DNA from 4 places in the Nonomuraea sp. ZG12 genome. Region 2 is predicted to be linked to each of the others. Evidence: riboswitches for the same ligand, from Rfam matches in the RefSeq annotation. Region 2 holds a riboswitch; each other region holds the start of a gene.
What was found. Region 2 has a riboswitch for cyclic di-AMP ahead of ACTMTF_RS38005 (coiled-coil domain-containing protein). Riboswitches for the same ligand answer to the same signal wherever they lie in the genome.
Positions count from the first base shown of each region.

Region 1: another riboswitch for cyclic di-AMP. It lies ahead of ACTMTF_RS01265 (C40 family peptidase); the one in region 2 lies ahead of ACTMTF_RS38005 (coiled-coil domain-containing protein).
Region 3: another riboswitch for cyclic di-AMP. It lies ahead of ACTMTF_RS06105 (D-alanyl-D-alanine carboxypeptidase family protein); the one in region 2 lies ahead of ACTMTF_RS38005 (coiled-coil domain-containing protein).
Region 4: another riboswitch for cyclic di-AMP. It lies ahead of ACTMTF_RS21895 (hypothetical protein); the one in region 2 lies ahead of ACTMTF_RS38005 (coiled-coil domain-containing protein).

Region 1 is NZ_JBQHCW010000001.1:283,670-288,091, reverse strand. Features, by position in the region: gene ACTMTF_RS01275 (M48 family metallopeptidase) at 1-372, opposite strand, end outside; gene ACTMTF_RS01270 (hypothetical protein) at 383-1,180, opposite strand; gene ACTMTF_RS01265 (C40 family peptidase) at 1,302-1,745, opposite strand; cyclic di-AMP (ydaO/yuaA leader) riboswitch at 1,876-2,034, opposite strand; gene ACTMTF_RS01260 (NlpC/P60 family protein) at 2,400-3,365, opposite strand; gene ACTMTF_RS01255 (NYN domain-containing protein) at 3,450-4,422, opposite strand, start outside.
Region 2 is NZ_JBQHCW010000022.1:13,451-17,872, reverse strand. Features, by position in the region: gene ACTMTF_RS38015 (hypothetical protein) at 1-83, opposite strand, end outside; gene ACTMTF_RS38010 (hypothetical protein) at 216-443, opposite strand; gene ACTMTF_RS38005 (coiled-coil domain-containing protein) at 623-1,549, opposite strand; cyclic di-AMP (ydaO/yuaA leader) riboswitch at 1,609-1,743, opposite strand; gene galT (galactose-1-phosphate uridylyltransferase) at 1,810-2,889, opposite strand; gene ACTMTF_RS37995 (DeoR/GlpR family DNA-binding transcription regulator) at 2,886-3,665, opposite strand; gene ACTMTF_RS37990 (50S ribosomal protein bL37) at 3,768-3,890, shown strand; gene ACTMTF_RS37985 (TrpB-like pyridoxal phosphate-dependent enzyme) at 3,934-4,422, opposite strand, start outside.
Region 3 is NZ_JBQHCW010000001.1:1,307,588-1,312,009, forward strand. Features, by position in the region: gene ACTMTF_RS06095 (fumarylacetoacetate hydrolase family protein) at 1-707, shown strand, start outside; gene ACTMTF_RS06100 (maleylpyruvate isomerase family mycothiol-dependent enzyme) at 707-1,429, shown strand; gene ACTMTF_RS06105 (D-alanyl-D-alanine carboxypeptidase family protein) at 1,445-2,362, opposite strand; cyclic di-AMP (ydaO/yuaA leader) riboswitch at 2,376-2,512, opposite strand; gene ACTMTF_RS06110 (MerR family transcriptional regulator) at 2,600-3,007, opposite strand; gene ACTMTF_RS06115 (hypothetical protein) at 3,264-3,641, opposite strand; gene ACTMTF_RS06120 (hypothetical protein) at 3,910-4,422, opposite strand, start outside.
Region 4 is NZ_JBQHCW010000007.1:256,055-260,476, reverse strand. Features, by position in the region: gene ACTMTF_RS21905 (erythromycin esterase family protein) at 1-1,210, shown strand, start outside; gene ACTMTF_RS21900 (DUF5302 domain-containing protein) at 1,292-1,492, shown strand; cyclic di-AMP (ydaO/yuaA leader) riboswitch at 1,657-1,794, shown strand; gene ACTMTF_RS21895 (hypothetical protein) at 1,976-2,803, shown strand; gene ACTMTF_RS21890 (alpha/beta fold hydrolase) at 2,934-3,794, shown strand; gene ACTMTF_RS21885 (hypothetical protein) at 3,849-4,220, opposite strand; gene ACTMTF_RS21880 (roadblock/LC7 domain-containing protein) at 4,217-4,422, opposite strand, start outside.

The DNA.
Region 1 (4,422 bases), on a different contig from region 2:
CGAAGGCAGCGCCTGCCAGGGCGTGGTGAACGCCACCACGCCCACCAGCACGGCGCCCAGCACGGCGAACGCCGCCCCGGCCTGCCGCCGCAGCATCGTGGCCCGCCGCTCGTCCCCCGCTTCCGCCACACCCCTCCCCTGCCCCTCTGGAGGCCGTCCAGCACCGCTGCCGGGCGCGGCTCCCCCCTCCGGGGCCGGTCCAGCGGGTCGCCCCGCTGCGGGCCGTCCAGCGCCGTCGCCGGGCGCGGCTCGACCGGCGGGCTCGGCGCTCTCGCCGGCCTCCACGGCCACCTCGCCGGCCTCTACGGCCACCTCACCCGCCTCTGTGACGCCGACGTCGTCGTCCGCCGCGTCGTTTCTGTTCTGGTCCATTCGCGTCCCCTCACGCCAGCTGGTCGCGCATGTACGCGCGCCACCGCTCCGTCAGCATGCCGGTCGAGAGCCCCAGCGAGGCGAGCGCCCCGTCGACGCCGCCCGCCTGAGCTTCACGGTAGAGCCTCACCAGGGTCCTCTCACCCCGGTGCCCGGCGAGGAAGCGACACGCCAGCCAGGCCTCCTGGTACGCCCGCGCGAGCCTGGCGCCGTCGCCCTGGAGGGCGAAGTCCGCCGGTCCCGGCAGATGGCGGGGGATTCGTCCCGCTCTGACCTCGGCGGCGAGCTCGGCGGCGGCCACCCGCACGGGCAGCCCGGCGTCCCGGTAGGCGACGTAGTCGGCGAAACCCTCGTAGAGCCAGATCGGCAGCCCGCCGGTGCCCGCGGCGACATGGGTCAGCTCGTGCGTCAGCACCACGTCCCTGCCGGTCGGCGTGAGCCGGGCGAAGAACTCGGGCACCACGATCACCCGGCCGTCGTCCGCCACGGCGGCCAGCCCGTCGACCGACGCCACCCCGGCGAGCCCGGCAGCCTCGGCGGCGGAGCCGGGCACCAGGACCACGGGACGCACCGGCCGGCCCAGCACGGCCGCCACCCGCCGCCCGGCCGTGTCGGCCCGGCGTGCCAGGTCGCGGAGGAGCTCGGCGGGCGCGTGGCGCCCGGCGACCGAAGAGCTTCTCCCTCGTACGACCACCGCTTCGTCACCCCACGGGGCCGGGACCTCGGCGAGGTCCGGAGCGCTGGCCGTGGCGGCCCCGGCCAGCAGCAGGGCCGCCAGCACCGCTCGACGGCTCACCCGCACGGACACGATGCCCGATGGTAGCCGCCCGAACGGCAGATCCGCCCCGAAGACGGCCCGATGGCGGTCTGATGGGCCCGGGACGGCCGAAGGCCCCGTCCCGGGCGGGACGGGGCCTTCGGACCGGGGATCACAACCCGGGACGTACCGCGCCCACGAACGACGACTTGCGCCATCCCGCGAGCTTCTCGATGCGCACCCGTTCGCCTGTCCTCGGCGAATGGATCATCTTGCCGCCGCCGACGTACATGCCGACGTGACCGAGCCCGCGGAAGAACAGCAGGTCTCCTTCCCGCAGGTTCTTGTAGGAGACTTTCGTCCTGATGCGCGCGAACTGGCTGTACGTGACGCGCGGGATCTTCACTCCGGCCTTCTTCCAGGCGAACTGGACGAGACCCGAGCAGTCGAACGAACCAGGTCCGGTGCCGCCGTAACGGTACGGGTCACCGATCTGCTTCTTGGCCACCGCGACCGCCTTACCGGCCATCAGCTGTTGCCGAGCGACCTTGGCCCGCTTCGCGGACTTGGCGGACTTGGCCGCCTTCGTCCCGGAGGAGCCGGAGGATTCGCTCATCGTCGCCGCCTGCGCCGACGTGGCAGGGAGGACCATCCCTCCGGCTGTCACGGTCATGGTCAGCGCCACGCCACTCAGGGCGATGCGGGACAGACGGGGGTTCTGCGAAGAGGTAGACAGGATTTCTCCTTGGATCTTCCACGAACGCCTACCGGGTTAGCTGACGGATTCGGGCCTGGAAGTCGCCCTACGGCGCGTGTCGCGCCGATTCACCCCTGATCCGGAAACGCGGATCGCTGGGTCCCCGGCTCCGTGCCTCCTGGCTGCACGGACTCGGCAGGTCACCGCCTCCATTCGTCTACAAGGGCGGGGGCGGCGACCGGCTGGAATGTTCATCGGTCCACCTCGGAAGATCCGATGGCGGTCCGCGGCGACATGGCGTGGCGCCGCGAGGCCAGAAGCTACGCCCGGTCGTCGCGATCTGGCAAAGCCTGAGTGCCTCAGTCAAGATCAGACAAAGGGAGAGTCAAGTCCTCCACCACTGCTGGGATATGGGGGTTCGTTATTGAAAAGTGACCCTTCTCACAGTTGACGATTGAATGAATTGTCAGGTCCCATCCGTACCTCTTGTCACATGCGTCACATCCATTCACGCCTGGAAAGCACGAAACCGGGCCCCGGAAATGTTCCGGGACCCGGCTCGAAGGGTGTGGATCACGGGCGGCGGGCGCCCGCGAAACTCCTGCCGTAGGCGGAAAGGGAGACCACCTTGACCACATCACCGGTCTGCGGTGCGTGCACCATCTGACCGTTGCCCGCGTAGATGCTCACGTGCCCCAGTCCCTGACTGAAGATGAGGTCGCCGGGCTGCAGGTCGTTCATGTCCACCGCACGGCCGGCCGTCCACTGCTGCCAGGTGGTGCGCGGCAGCTCGACGCCCGCCGCGCGCCAGGCGGCCTGCGTGAGGCCGGAGCAGTCGAACCCACCCGGTCCCGTGCCGCCGAAGACGTACGGCTTGCCGATCTGGCCGTAGGCGAAGGACAGCGCCGCCGCGGCGTTGCCCGAGGCCGGACCGGTGTACTTCAGACCGGTGCTGTTGGGATTGCCGGCGCGGTAGGCGCCGAGCCTGTTGAGGAGCTTCTTCTGCTGCGCGATGAGCGCCAGGATCTCCTTGCGGTCCTTGCTGACCGCGTCGCGCTCCTTGTCGGCGTCGCCGAGCGCGTCCTGGGCGCTGTCGCGCTCGATCTTGAGGCCGCGGTTCTCCCGGTCGAAGGCGGCGAGCTTGTCGGCTCGCTCCTGGGAGAGCTGCTGGGTCAGCGACATGCTGTACAGCATGTCGCCGGGCTCGTCATTGGTCATCATCGTGGGCAACGAGGTGTAGTCGCCCATCTTGTAGGTGTCGACGGCCATCGCGACCACCTGCTCGCGCAGATCGGCCACGGTGGCCAGCTTGCGTTTGTAGCTCTCGTTGAGCTTGGCGTAGCGGCCGCTGGCCTCTTTGTACTTCTCGGTCGCCGTGTTGTAGCGGTCGACGACCTTGTCGGCCTTGTCATTGAGCTTTTTCAGCTTCGCCTTGGCCTGGCTGACCGTGGGCTTGGGATCGGCCAGCGCGCCTCCCATCGGGGTCAGCAGCAGCCCGATCGCAAGACCCGTGGCCAGGGGTATCCGGCCCAACCTCACAGCGTCGCCTCCCAGGGGATATACCTGGGGCGAAATAGTACAGAAGTGACGGGGTAAGTCTCACCTAAACGTCATATTTGTAATCTAGGCGCGGCCCAGCCGTCGAAGCAGCAGTCCAGACGGAACGGGTCTGGCTCCCATCCGCCGCACCGATTCGGCCACCTCGCGGTCGGAGGAGACCACGGCGATGGCCCGGCCCGGCGGCTCCGCGCGTACGAGCTGGCGGATCAGGTCGTCGGCGATCTCGCCCGGCGCGCTGAACAGCACCCGCACCCCGCGCGGCGCGACCACCTGCACTGGCGAGTTGAGCTCGGCGCCGTCGAACACGGCGGTCACCTCGACCCGGGTCTGGGCGACGAGCCCGCCGAGGCCGGTCATCAACCGGGTGCGCTGGTCGGCGAGGGTGAGGGTGCCGTAGCCGGACTTGGTCACGTTGTAGCCGTCGATGATCAGATGCACCTGGGGCAGCGCGAGGAGCTGGTCGAGCAGCTGGGGGTCGTCGTCGGCCAGCGCGCGGGCGGGCACCCCGCGCACCCCAGGACGCTCGCCGGTGGCCGCGGCGACCGAGTCGGCGGGCTTGCTGATCGTGGTGGGCAGGGCCAGCTCTCTGCGCAGCCCCGCCGAGGCGTCCTGCAGGGCGTCGAGCAGCACCCTGATGCGGGCGTCCTCGATGCTCCTGCCCTCGCGGGCGGCCCGGCGCGAGGCTTCGAGCTGCTTCTCGACGTCAGCCAGGCGCTCGCGCAGCCGCCGCAGCTCGGACTCGCCGGCGCTGCCCGCGGCCGAGGCGGCGATCTTGGCGTCCTCGGCGGCGTGCGCCATCTCATCGGCGCGGCGCACGGCGGCCTTGGTGCGCTCGCGCGTCTCGTGCAGCTTGCGGCGCAGGTCGGAGTTCTCGGCGCGGGCGGACTTGAGCTGCTCGCGCAACCGCTCGGCCTCCTCCTTGGCGGTGTTCTTCAGGGCGGCGAGCTGCTCGCGCAGCCGGGAGACGACCTCCTCGCGCTCGGATCCCTCGGCCGCGACCGCAGACCGCTCCAGATCCGCCCTCGCCGACTCCACC
Region 2 (4,422 bases):
ATGGCCTCTCGCAGCGGAAGTAGTGCCGCTGCGATGCTTCCGTCAGTTCCGGTGAGCAAGGCGTCCACGCGATCGGCGAGCATGCAACTGAAGCACGCGGGGGCCTGGTGCCGGTGCGGCCGCCCGCAACCACGACGGGTGGCGCTAGCTCGCCGCAGTTGGAGCAGGTTACCTTGGCCTGGGTTCGCGGGTAGCAGGTGACGCAGAGTGCGGGCTCACCGTGATCCGGCCTTGCCGGAGTTGATGATGCGGAGCCGGCACGGCGTGCCCGTGAATGCCGCGAACCGCCGGACCAGATCCACCCGGGTCTTGATCGTCGAGGCGGCCGGCAGCCGCTCCCACCCCGTCAGCATCGCGGCGAACACCGCATCCTGCGGGTGCAACGGCACCACGCCGTCCGCGAGCACCAGATGTGCGGCACCCTCCACCGAGACCCGTTGCACCCGAACACCACCTCGCGCCAGATGCGATCCCGTCCGGCGAACCCGGAAAGTGGCAGGCAGTTGGCCACGCACCAACGCACAGGACGACCTCGGCGGACGCCACCCTCACAGACCGACGACCCGCTGAAACGCCTTCTTCAAGAGTGCGAATAGCTCATCAGATGCTACTCGTCCCCTTATCAGTGCATGGAGACGTGCACGTGGTCGTAGTGGTTCTCGGTGACGCTGCCGCGGTCGGACATCGTGCTCCAGCCGGAGCCGTGGTTGATCCGCTGCTTCCAGATGACGTACTTGACGCCGAGCTTGTCGCGGTTGTCGACGGTCCACTCCGCGATGCTGTCGCCGAGCGCGTTGTGGACGGCGCTGGGGAGGCTGCCGCCGGTGCTCATCATGAAGTCGCACGCCCGGCCCAGCGGGTGCTCGCCGCCGCCACCCGAGCGGAAGCAGCCGACCGCGAACGGCAGCTTGAAGTTCTTCTGCAACTGCTCGCGCATCAGCCGGGTGCGGGCGGTGATGTTGTCGGGGCCCGACGGCAGCTGGGGCGCCCAGCTGCCGTCGGAGCGGCGGCCGGTGCTGAACGGGACGAGGTCCTTGAGCTTCTTCTGAATGTCGCCGATGACGTCCTCGGCCTCGTCGCGCTGCTCGGCCACCTCGGCGGTGTCGGCGCTGATGTCGCGGGCCAGCGCCGCAGCCTCGTCCGCGGCGTTCTTCTTCTCGTCGCGCGCGTCGAACACGTCCTGAACCAGGGCCGTCTGATCGGCGGTGACCTGCTCCAGCAGGGCCGCGGCGGCGCCGTCGGGCGGCACCACCAACGCCGGAAGCGGCATGCCGCCGTTCTGATAACGCAGATTGGCGAGCTCGGCGACGCGCCCACGAGCGGCGGTGAGCGCCTCCTCGGCGGCGGCGAGCCGTTTCTCGGCCGCCTCGGCGGCCTGCTTGGCCTTGGCCAGCTCGACCCGCTTGAGGTTGTAACGCTCGATGAGCTTGTCGACCTTCTGGTTCAGCCCTTTGAGCTCGTTACGGAGCTTGGCCTCGGTCGGTTTGGGCTCAGCGGTGGTGGTGGTGACGGTGGTCGCGGACGACACCGTCGCTGGAATGAAGATCACCGCCGCCACGCTGATGACGCCAATGGCAAGGTGCGCGGGGGACGCTGCCGCCACGAACGGGTTCCTCTCCCTCAGCCGACCGGGTTAGCTGACGGGTTCGGGTCAGAGAGCTCCCTACCACCGAAGTGGATTCACCCCAGATGCGGTGGGTCCCCGGCTCCAGGCGACTCGCCCGGATTAGGCGTGGCACAGCGTTACGGCCGTGCCTCAAGGGATATTAGTGGTAGATCCCGGGTAACGCGACTCCAATCGGAAATCAATCAGTGATCTACCTGTGATCGAAGCATGTTCGCGGCCTCTTCCGGGGGCACGTCGTTGACGAAGGCGCCCATGGCCGACTCCGATCCTGCCAGGAACTTCAGCTTGCCGGGCGCCCGCCGGATGCTGAACAGCTCCAGGTGCAGATAGCCCAGCTCACGGTCCTGCCGCACCGGCGCCTGGTGCCAGGCGGAGATGTACGGCATCGCGACGTCGAACAGGCCGTCCAGGGCCCTCAGGACCGAGGTGTAGAGCGGCGCGAAGGCGGACCGCTCGGCCTCCGACAGCGCGGCCAGGTCCGGCACCTGCCGGTGCGGGTAGAGGTGCACCTCGAACGGCCAGCGGGCGGCGGCGGGCACGAAGGCCGTCCACAGCTCGTTCGCCGCCACCACCCGAGGCCCGGCCCGCTCGGCGTCGAGCACGTCGGCGTACAGGTTGCGGCCCTGATGCCGCTCGGCGTACCGGCGGGCGGCGGCGAGCTGCAGCTTGGTCCTGGGAGTCACGTACGGGTAGGCGTAGATCTGGCCGTGCGGGTGGAAGAGCGTGATGCCGATCTCCTCGCCGCGGTTCTCGAAGCAGAAGACCTGCTCCACGCCCTCGATCGCGGACAGCTCCGCCGTGCGGTCCGCCCAGGCCTCCATGACCAGCTCGACCTGCTCGTCGGAGAGCCGGGAGAAGGAGGAGGAGTGCTCGGCGGTGAAGCACACCACCTCACACCGTCCCAACCCCGGCCGGACTTCACTCAGCCCGCCCGCTTCCTCATAAGAGCCGATATTTCCGGAAAAGGACGGGAAGCGGTTCTCGAACACCACCACGTCGTAGTCGTGCGCCGGGATCTCCGACGACCGGGTGTCGGACGACGGGCAGAGCGGGCATTCGTCGGCCGGAGGCAGGAACGTACGCGTCTGCCGGTGCCCCGCCATCGCGATCCACTCTTCGGTCAGCGGGTCGTAGCGCAGCTCGGAGGCCACCGGCCGCGGCCCGAGGGGCCGCCGGTCGATCGCGCTCCGGTCGGCGTCGTCGCGCCGGTCGAAGTAGATCAGCTCCCGGCCGTCGGCCAGATGGGTGATGGTGCGCTTCACTGCGAGCCCTCCGCGATGATCAGTTCGCCGGCCCGTTCGGCCAGCTCCATACGTGCGTCCTCGGGCAGCCCCGCGTCGCTGATGACCACGTCGGCCTCGGTCAGCTCGGCGATGGTGCTGATGCCGATCGTGTTCCACTTGGTGTGGTCGGCCGGTACGACCAGCCGGTGCGCGGCGGTCACCAGCTCCCGGTCCGTCTCGGACTCGAGCAGGTTGGGCGTGGTGAACCCGGCCCGCGCGCTCATTCCGTGCACGCCCAGGAAGAGGGTGTCCACGTGCAGCCGGCGGATCGCCGCCACGGCCACCGGGCCGACCAGCGCGTCGGAGGGCGTGCGGACGCCGCCGGTGAGCACCACGGTCCGGTCGGCGCGGGGGTTGCGATGGAAGACGTCGGCGACCGGGACCGAGTTGGTGATCACCGTGAGCTCGGGCACTCCGATCAGGTGGTGGGCCAGCGCCCACGTCGTGGTGCCCGCCGAGAGCGCGACCGCGGTGCCCGGCCGCACGAGCCGGGCCGCGCGGCGGGCGATCAGCTCCTTCTCCTGCTGCTGGCGGGCGGACTTGGCGGTGAAGCCGGGCTCCTCGGTGGAGCCGGGGCCGAGCGCCGTCGCACCGCCGTGCACCTTCTCCAGCAGCCCGCGCTCGGCGAGCACCTCGAGGTCGCGGCGGATGGTCATGTCGGAGACGCCGAGCTCGCGTACGAGATCGGCCACCCGGACGCCGCCGGCACCGCGGACGCGTTCGAGAATCGCCTGCTGCCGCTGCTGTGCGAGCACGCCCCCGCTCCTTCCAACAGATTCCACCAAATTATGACACGCATATGTTGGGGAATGTTAGGTCATCGGATGGGCTTGTGCTTGACCGGCCCAGGAGAGACGTTGGAGGACGGCAAGCCGCACCCCGAATCCGGGAGGGATGAGCCCATGGCCAGGCGCGCCCGTAAGGGCAAGGCACGCAGGAAGAAGAAGGCCAACCACGGCAAGCGCCCCACCGCGCGCTGACGGTTCACCCGCCCGCGGTGAGCTCCCTCACCACGGGCGGAGCCTACCCCGGCAGCTCGCTGAGGGCCTCGTCGATGCGCTCCTGCGACAGTGTCAGATCCTCCATCCGGCCGGACAGGTAGCGGTCGTAGGCGCCCAGGTCGAAGTGGCCGTGGCCACACAGCGCGGTGAGGATCACCTTGTCCTCGCCGCTCTCCTTGCAGCGCAACGCCTCGGCGATGGTCTCGGCCAGCGCGTGCGTGGGCTCCGGCGCGGGGACGATGCCCTCGGTGCGGGCGAACCGCACGCCCGCCTCGAAACACTCCGACTGCGACTTGGTGACCGCCTCGAACAGGCCCAGTTCGTACAGGTGCGACAGCAGCGGCGACATGCCGTGATAGCGCAGCCCGCCCGCGTGGATGGGGTCGGGCACGAAGTCGTGGCCCAGCGTGTGCATCTTCAGCAGTGGCGTGAGCCCCGCCGTGTCGCCGAAGTCGTAGGCGTAACGGCCCCGCGTGAACGAGGGGCAGGCGGCGGGCTCGACGGCGCGCAG
Region 3 (4,422 bases), on a different contig from region 2:
CCGCGCGGGGGTCGGGAAGCACAGTGGCGAGCGTCGGTTACGCGCCGGTCGTCCCCCGCCCCGGCAAGATCGTCTGTGTCGGCCTGAACTACCGCAACCACATCCTCGAAATGGGCCGGGAGCTGCCGCGCCACCCCACGTTGTTCGCCAAGTACGCCGAGGCGCTCATCGGGGCCGACGACGAGATCCGGCTCCCGCCGGAATCCGGGCAGGTGGACTGGGAGGCCGAGCTCGCGGTCGTCATCGGGAAGACCGTGCGGCGCGCCGGCGAGACCGACGCCGTCGCGGCCATCGCCGGGTTCGCCCTGTTCAACGACGTCACCATGCGCGACTGGCAGTACCGCTCGGCGATGTGGTTGCAGGGCAAGACCTGGGAAGGCAGCACGCCGTTCGGCCCGTACCTGGTCACCCCCGACGAACTGCCCGGCGGCACCCGGCCGTCGCTCACCCTGACCGGATCCGTCGACGGCGAGACCGTGCAGCGAGCCGACACCTCGGACCTCGTGTTCGACCCCGTCGACCTGGTGCGCTACGTCTCCACGATCGTCACGCTCAGCCCGGGTGACGTCATCGCCACCGGCACCCCCGGCGGGGTCGGGCACGCCCGGAAGCCCGCCCGGTACCTCGCCGACGGCAGCGTCCTGACCACCGAGATCACCGGACTGGGCCGGTCCGAGGCCAAGGCCGTCGCCGAGTCGGTGGCCTGATGGCCGCGGGCAGGAGCCGCGCCGACAGCCTGCGCTGGACGGCCCAGGGCACCGAGATCTTCTTCGGCGCCCTGGACACCCTGCCGGACGACCGGCTGCTCCGGCGGACGGCGCTCGACGGCTGGACCGGCGGGCACCTGCTGGCCCACGTCGCCGCCAACGCCGACGCGCTGGTCAACTTGGCCCAGTGGGCGCGCACCGGGGAGGAGACGCCGATGTACGCCTCCCCGGCGCAGCGTGACGCCGACATCGAGGCGGGTGCCGCCCGGCCGGCGGCCGAGCTGCGCGCCTGGGCCACGCGGTCCGCCGGCACGCTTCAGGAGCGGCTCGCCGAGCTGGACGAGCGGCAGTGGGCCCGTCAGGTCCGCACCGCCCAGGGCCGCACCGTCCCGGCCGGCGAGATCCCCTGGATGCGGGCCCGTGAGGTCATGGTCCACGCGGTCGACCTGGGCACGGGCGTGGGCTTCGACGCCCTCCCGGCCGACTTCCTCGCCGCCTTGATCGGCGACATCACCGCCAAACGGTCCGGCGCCGGTGACGGACCCGCCCTCACCGTCACGGCCACCGACCACGACGGCGAGTGGTCCACCGCGGGCGCCGGCGGCTCCACCCCGGTGACCGGCACCCTCGCCGGCCTCGCGGCATACCTCTCCGGCCGGGGGACGGACGGCGTCACCGGCCTCGGCGGCCGACCGGCGCCGGAGCTGCCCCGGTGGCTCTAGGACCGCGTGCCGGGCTCATCGGTCGTCGGCGGCCGCCGCCCAGTCCAGCAGGGCCTGCGCGGTCTCGAAGCGGCGGCTGGAGTCGGTCTCGCCGAGGAGCACGCCGATGAGACGGTCGCCGTCGTGCTCGGCCGCGAAGGCGAGGGTGTAGCCCGCGGCCCGGGTGTAGCCGGTCTTCACGCCGAGGACGCCCGGGTTGCCGAGCAGCCGGTTGGTGTTCTTCCAGCTGTACGAGCCGTGCTCGGACGTGGCGCTGACCGAGTGGTAGCGGGTCGAGGTGACCGTCCTGAGGGTCTCGTCGTCCAGCAGCGCCTTGGCGAGCATCGCCTGGTCACGGGCGGTGGAGTAGCCGCCGCCCTGGTACGGCATGCCGTCGGCGTTGACGTACATGGTGTCGTTCATGCCGAGCTCGCGGGCGGTGGCGTTCATCTCGGCGACGAACGTCTTCACGCCCGGCCCGTAAGCGCGGGCGAGCGCGTGCGCCGCGTCGGCCCCCGAAGGCAGCATCAGCCCGTACAGCAGGTCCTCGACGGTGAGGACGTCACCCGCGCGCAGGTAGGCCACCGACGCCCCGCCCTGGGCGCCGTACCGGACGTCCGCAGCGGTGATCTTGACCTTGTCCGTCGGCTTGGCCTGCTTGAGCACGGTGTAGGCGGTCATCGCCTTGGTGATGCTGGCGACCGGCCGGCGCAGGTCGGCCTCCTTGCTGAAGCGCACCTCGCCGCTCTCCGCGTCCATCAGGTACGCGGCGCTGCCGAGCACGGCGGGAGCGTCTGTGACGGGGGATCGGGTCTGGGTGGCGGCCGTGGCGTCGGCGGTGACGGCAGTGGCGGCCGGCGAGGCGGCCTGCGCGGCACCGGCGCCGACGGTCAGGGCGCCGGTGGCGACGGCGAGGCCGAGCAGGGCATGGCTGAGCCGGTTGGTGAGACGCATGAAAAAGGCTAGCTCCTAGCTTCCATACCGCCTACCGGGTTAGCTGACGGGTTCGGGCGTGGAAGTGCCCTACAGCGCGGATATGCGCTGATTCACCCCAGAAAGTGGGTCCCCGGCTCCGCCTGACGGCGGATTAGGCGGCCGCGCGAAGGCACGGTCCGGGCAATGAACAGCAACGGCCGCATGTACGGGACCGCCGCTCGCAAGCCCCAAACGTAGCAAACGGGTATAAATCGGTCAAGAATTGTTATGATCGCCCGCCCACGAGGGGGTCGCACCCCGTGTACGGGGGGCGGAGCAGTGATCCGGGTGCCGGGCGAAATCGATCACCCGGTCCAGCTGGGCGAGAGCATGCTCCAGCTCGGCCATCTTCGCCGCGATGCGGTCGCGCTCGACGGACAGGACGTCGAGGACCTCGGGCGTCGCGGTGCCGGCGTCGACGCAGGGCAGCACGTGCAGGATGGTCCGGCTCGGCAACCCCGCGGCGTAGAAATGCTGGATGAGGCGGACCCGCTGGACCGCGGACTCGGGGTAGCTGCGCTGCCCGCTCGCCGTGCGCTCAGGATCGAGCAGGCCCTGCTCCTCGTAGTACCGCAAGGCCCTGGTGCTCACTCCGGCGCGGCTCGCCACATCCCCGATGCGCACGATGATCTCCTTCGGTGCCGACCTGCCCTTGACGTCAACGTCAACTATCAGCGTAGCCGCGTCGCACGTGACGAGCGGTTGCGCATGAGGAGGAACGCTTCCGCAGGGACATCACCGACCAGATCGCCCTCGCACCGGCGCCAACCGCGGCATCGGCCGCCGGTTCGCCGCGGAGCTCCTGAAGCGCGGCGCGCGGACGGTGTACGCGACCGCCCGCCGCGTCGTACGGACAGCGGGGCCCGGACCGGTGCGCCGCTCAGAGCAGCCGGGGCAGTCCGTAGCGGAGGGCCCGGATGAGGAGGGACCGGGTGAGCCAGCCGAGCCCGGCGGTGAACAGCGGCGCCCAGAACAGCGGGCTGAGGGAGTAGACGATCACGAACACGAGCGGCACCCACGGCTCGTGCACCGCGCGGTACAGCAGGGTGGTCTTACGCAGCCTGATCACGCGGGCGATGTCGGGCAACGCGAAGAACAGCAGGACGGCGACGGAGGCCACCACGCCGCTGGTGAGGCCCTGTGCGATCGCGAAGCCGCCGGCGAAGACCGTGGCCACCCACCACGCGATCTTCCTCAACCACGGCCTGCGCTGCTCGGGATCTGCCGGTACTTCGTCGTATGGGAGTTCGAGGGTCACCCGACCAGCGTAGCCATCCGGAGGTAGGGAGGCCTCTCCTCCCGGATCACCGGTGGGCGTGACTTACCTGGACGGCCGTTTCTCGAAGAATGAGGGGCACCCCCTCGCCGCAGCGGTTCCAGCAGGCGCAGGGCGCGGCTCCTGCTGACCCTGTCGCTCGCGACCGCGTACGACCCTCGCCAGCTGCGGGAACTGTTCGAGGAGCACGGCAAGCCGCAGGCGGCGAAACTCTCCTGAGAGACCTCCCGGAAAGCCGTCCGGCGGCGGCTCACGCAGGGTCGGGGCGCCTCCACAGGAGGATGGCGGACGCGTGTGCGGACCGGTGGTACGAGGGCAGGTCGTCGCCGGTCCAGTAGACCTCGACCTGCGGATCGTGCTCGCCCATCTCCAGCAGCTCGTCCTGCGCCTCCAGGGCGAGCTCCCAGGCCGGGACACCTGGGTCCACCTCGGCCAGATAGACGCGGCGCGGCCCCGAGAGGCCGGCACGCCAGGCGCGCCGGACCTCCGCGACGCCCGCGTGCTCGCTCAACGCGTCGACCACGAGGTGGTCGGTGAGGTCGAACAGCTCGTCCTCCAGGTCGGCGAACTCGCCAGGGACGCCGTCCGTCAGGTCGAGCCCAGCGGGCACGCGTGCCGGGCGAGCCGCATCGGGGGAGAAGACGTGATCCGTCGCGGGTGTGCCGGTCGTGACCGCGACCGCGTCGGCGCCTGCCGGTTCACCGTCCGCGCCGAGCGCGGCGAGCATCTCGCGCAGGACGGCGACCTCCTCGGCCGTCAGCGC
Region 4 (4,422 bases), on a different contig from region 2:
AGAGCTGACCGGCTGGCTGGCGGGGCGGGCCATCCGGCTGGCCGCGCTGGAGCCGGGCGCGCCCGTCGCCGACCTGGAGCCGCTGCGGCCCGCTCTGGACGGCGTGCGCGTGGTGGGGCTCGGCGAGGCCACCCACGGCACCCGGGAGTTCTTCCTGCTCAAGCACCGGCTGCTGCGCTTCCTGGTGGAGGAGCTGGGCTTCACCGTGCTGGCGATGGAGGCCAGCGTCTCCGCCGCCGAGGCGGTCAACGACTACGTGCTGCACGGCACCGGCGACGCGGCCGAGGCGCTGGGCGGGATGGTCTTCTGGACCTGGCACACGCGCGAGATGCTCGGGGTGGTGGAGTGGATGCGCGAGTACAACCGCGCCGCGCCCCCGGAGCGTAAGGTGCGTTTCGCCGGGATCGACCCGCAGTATCCGGCGGCCTCGATCGAGTGGCTGGCCCGATACCTGGGGGAGGTCGCCCCGGCGTTCCTGGAGCCGCTGGCCGCGCTCGGGCAGACCCGGCTGGGGGTGGACGGCCCCCTGGACCCGGCCGTCGAGACAGCCGCCCGCCGCCTGGAGGACTTCCTCGCCACCGGGCCCGGATCGGCGGGTGAGGCGATCGCGCATGCCAGGACGCTGCGGCAGAGCGCCGTCCTGGCGTCCCGGCCGATGCGGCACGCCGACCCGCAGCAGACCGTCGGCGCCGTCCGTGACCTGTTCCTCGCCGACAACGTGGACCGGCTGCTGGGCGACCCCGCCGTGAAGGTCGCGGTGTGGGCGCACAACGGCCATGTGATGTCCGGCAACCACGGCGGCGGCCCCGTCCCGGCCATGGGCCGGCACTTGCGGCAGCGGCACGGCGCCGCCTACTACGCCCTGGGGCTGCTCATGGGGGAGGGGGAGTTCAGGGCCAGGCGGATGCGCTTCGGCAGGCCCGACACGCGCAAGCCGCCCGTGCGGAACCGGGTGCCGAGCGTCGACAACGCCACGATGGTGGAGGCCAGGCTGGCCGCCGCCTGCCCGGACGACCACCTGCTGGACCTGCGCACCGGCGAGCGGTCGGAGGGCGTGGCGCGCTGGCTCGGCAGCCGTCTGCACGTGCGCGCCTACGGAGCCGTGGTCAGCCGCCTCACCTACAAGTTCCGCTTCGCCCCGACCGTGCTCGCGGACGACTACGACGGCCTCGCCTTCATCCGCTCGGGCACCTGCTCCACGCCGCTGTGACCCGGAATCGCCGATCCCCGGTTTCGCGCTGTAAGGAGCGTCATGCCAAGCTGTGTATGTCCCCAACACCAGGAGGTCCTCATGGCGGAATCACCGGAGCCGGAAGTCAGCGAAACCCCCGAGGACGAGATGAAGCGCAAGTTCCGCGAGGCGCTGGATCGCAAGCGCAACCAGCAGGCGGACACGGGTGCGGGTGGCAGGGGCGCCGACGCTTCGAAGATCCACGGAGCACACGGGCCGGCTGCCAGCAAGCGATCGTTCAGGCGTAAGAGCGGCGGCTGAATCGGGGGATTCGCGGGGGTACGGCATGCCGTACCCCCTTTTTTCTTGACCTTCTTAGGTAGATCTTCGACCGATTCATGGCATTTGCTTTGCGTTTGTCCGGTTTGGCCTATAAGTTGAGTGGCGTTACCAGGCGGTGACCTGGCCCTTCAACAGGAAGAGGCGGCCGCCTGGCGCCGAATCCCGCGCCTCCGCGGGAACCGGGGACCCATCTCCTGGGGTGAATCCGGCCTTCGCGGCCGGTAGGACATCTCCACGTCCGAACCCGTCAGCTAACCCGGTAGGCGAGATGGAGAGGACGAACTCACCTGTGCTCCGTTCCCGCGTACCCCCAGCCCGCGTAACGTCACCAGCCGCCCACTGAGCGGCGACTTCCCCCAAGCTTCTCCGCGCTCCGCGTAGCGTCCGTCGGCCTTTCGCTGCCCGGCTACGCCCTCAAGCGAGCGCGCGCTTCCCCATACCTAACGAAGGATTCCCTTTTTCATGTCTGCTCGCTTCGGCATGCGTTCCATCACCCTGCTCGCCGGCGCCGCCACTGCCGGCGTCCTGGCCTTCGGCGCCGGCCCCGCCGCCCACGCCGATGTCGACGACACTCAGAAGGTCCTGCTCAAGGGCTCGACCACGGCCTCGTACTTCTGGGACGACAACTCCGGCCGCGCCGGCGACACCGGCCTGCCCGCCAGCGGCAAGCCCATGCAGAAGGGCATGGCCGCCAGCCCCAGCTGGCCCCTGCTGACCGAGGGCTACGTGGTCTACAACGGCAAGAAGATGCCGTTCTTCGTCGGTGACCGCGGCCCCGGCGCTCCCTCCAGCAGCGGCGTCATGCTGGACCTGGACTCCAAGACCTTCGCCGAGCTGACCGGTGGCACGTTCAACTCCCGGACGCTGATGGTCGACGACAACGGTGGCAAGGGCCACATCAAGGTCGAGTACGTCATCACCAAGTGGGGCAAGGGCGTGGGCAAGAAGAACCACCCGGTGGCCTTCTCGACCGGCGCCTGGTCGCGTAAGGACGCCAACCCGGCCAAGCCGCCGCAGATCCTGGCCGAGAAGAAGATCGAGAAGGGCGAGTCGAAGGTCGTGGAGGGCAAGCCTCTCGCCGACGCCTCCGCCCGCGCCGGTTCGGGCTCCGGCGGCTCCGCCGTCTCCGTCAAGGCGACCGCGTACGCCGGCCCCTCCAGCCCCGCCGCCGCGGCCGCGACCGAAGAGCCGAGCGGCGTCGCCGGTGCCGCCCTCGCCGGCGGCCTGGCCCTCGTCGGCGGCGGCGCCATCCTCGGCCGCGACCGCATCCGCCGCCTCATGACCCGCTGACCCACCCCTCACCGCACGCGACACCCCCCGCCGACCCCTGGGGATGGTTCTGCGCCGACCTCCGTCGACCCCCCCCCGCCGTCCTTGGGTTTGGCTTTACGCCAGGAGCATTTGACGGTAATTGTCATCTGTGATCTCGCGTGCATCGGTCAACGGCATCGAACTGGCCTACGAGAGCTTCGGCTCGCCTGACGGGCGCCCTCTCCTACTGATCATGGGGCTGGGCGCCCAGCTCATACACTGGGACGACGAATTCTGCTCGCTACTGGCCGAGCAGGGTCACCACGTCGTCAGATTCGACAACCGCGACGCGGGCCTGTCCACCCATCTGCACGCCGAGGGCGTCCCCCTACCGGGGACGCCCTCGGCGTATCTGCTGGACGACATGGCCGACGACGCGGCGGGGCTGATGGAGGTGCTCGGCTGGCCCGCCGCGCATGTGGTGGGCGCGTCGATGGGCGGCATGATCGCCCAGACCCTCGCCTTCAGGCACCCCGAAAGAGTGCTCACCCTCACCTCGATCATGTCCACCACGGGCCCGTCGGCGGCCCCGCCCACCGAGGCGGCCGGCGCGGTGCTGTTCGCCCCGCCGGCCGGCGACCGGGAGGCGGTGCTGGCCCAGGCGCTGGCGAACCGGGCGGTGATCGGCTCGCCCGGCTTCGAGCTCGACCGGGAGCGTTTCCTGCGGCTGGCCGCCCTGGCCTACGACCGCTGCCACGACCCGGCGGGCACCGCCAGGCAGTTCGCCGCGATCATGGCCTCCCCCGACAGGACCGAGCCGCTCGGCGGGGTGGACGTGCCCACGCTGGTCATCCACGGTGACGCGGACCCCCTGGTTCCGCTCGCCGGCGGCCAGGCCACCGCGGCGGCCATCCGGGGAGCCGAGCTCCTGGTCCTCCCCGGTATGGGGCACGACCTGCCGCAGCCCCTGTGGCCGGAGATCGCCGATTCCATCACGAAGCTGACCTCAAATTCGGCCGGAAAAGCGTAGGTTTGTGACGACGGCTCGCGCCCGCCGCGCCCGGACGCGAGCCGCCGCGATCTGTCAGACCTCGAGCCTCTCCTCGATGGTCTTGAGCTGGTGCCTGGCCATGGCCAGGTTGGCCCGGTTGCGGTCAAGGGCCAGGTAGAGGAACAGGCCCTTGCCGCCACGGCCGGAGATCGGCCGGATGATGTGGTACTGGCCGCCGAGGGTGATGAGGATGTCCTCGATGCTGTCCTTGAGCCCGAGCGAGTCCATCGTCCGCAGCTTGGCCTTGACGACCTCGGTGTTGCCGGCCGCGGCGACCTGGAGATCCAGGTCCTTCGAGCTGCCGAGCGAGCCCAGCGCCATGCCGCTGCCGTGGTCGACGATCGCGGCCCCGAGCGAGCCGTCGATCGTCATCATCTCCTTGAGCGAGATGTCCATGCTGGTCATGCTTCCTCCGATCGGGAATGAACGTGTCGGGCGACCTCGGCGACCGTGGACGCCGTCTTGCGGCCCTCCAGCCGGAGCAGCCCGAGGTTCGCGCCGGGCTTGGCCAGGACTGTGAGGACGATGGTGGGGCCGGCCGCGTAGAGGGCGGCGTGGCCGGCCGAGCCGGAGATGAGCGTCTCCTCCAGCTCGCCCCTCCCCGCCA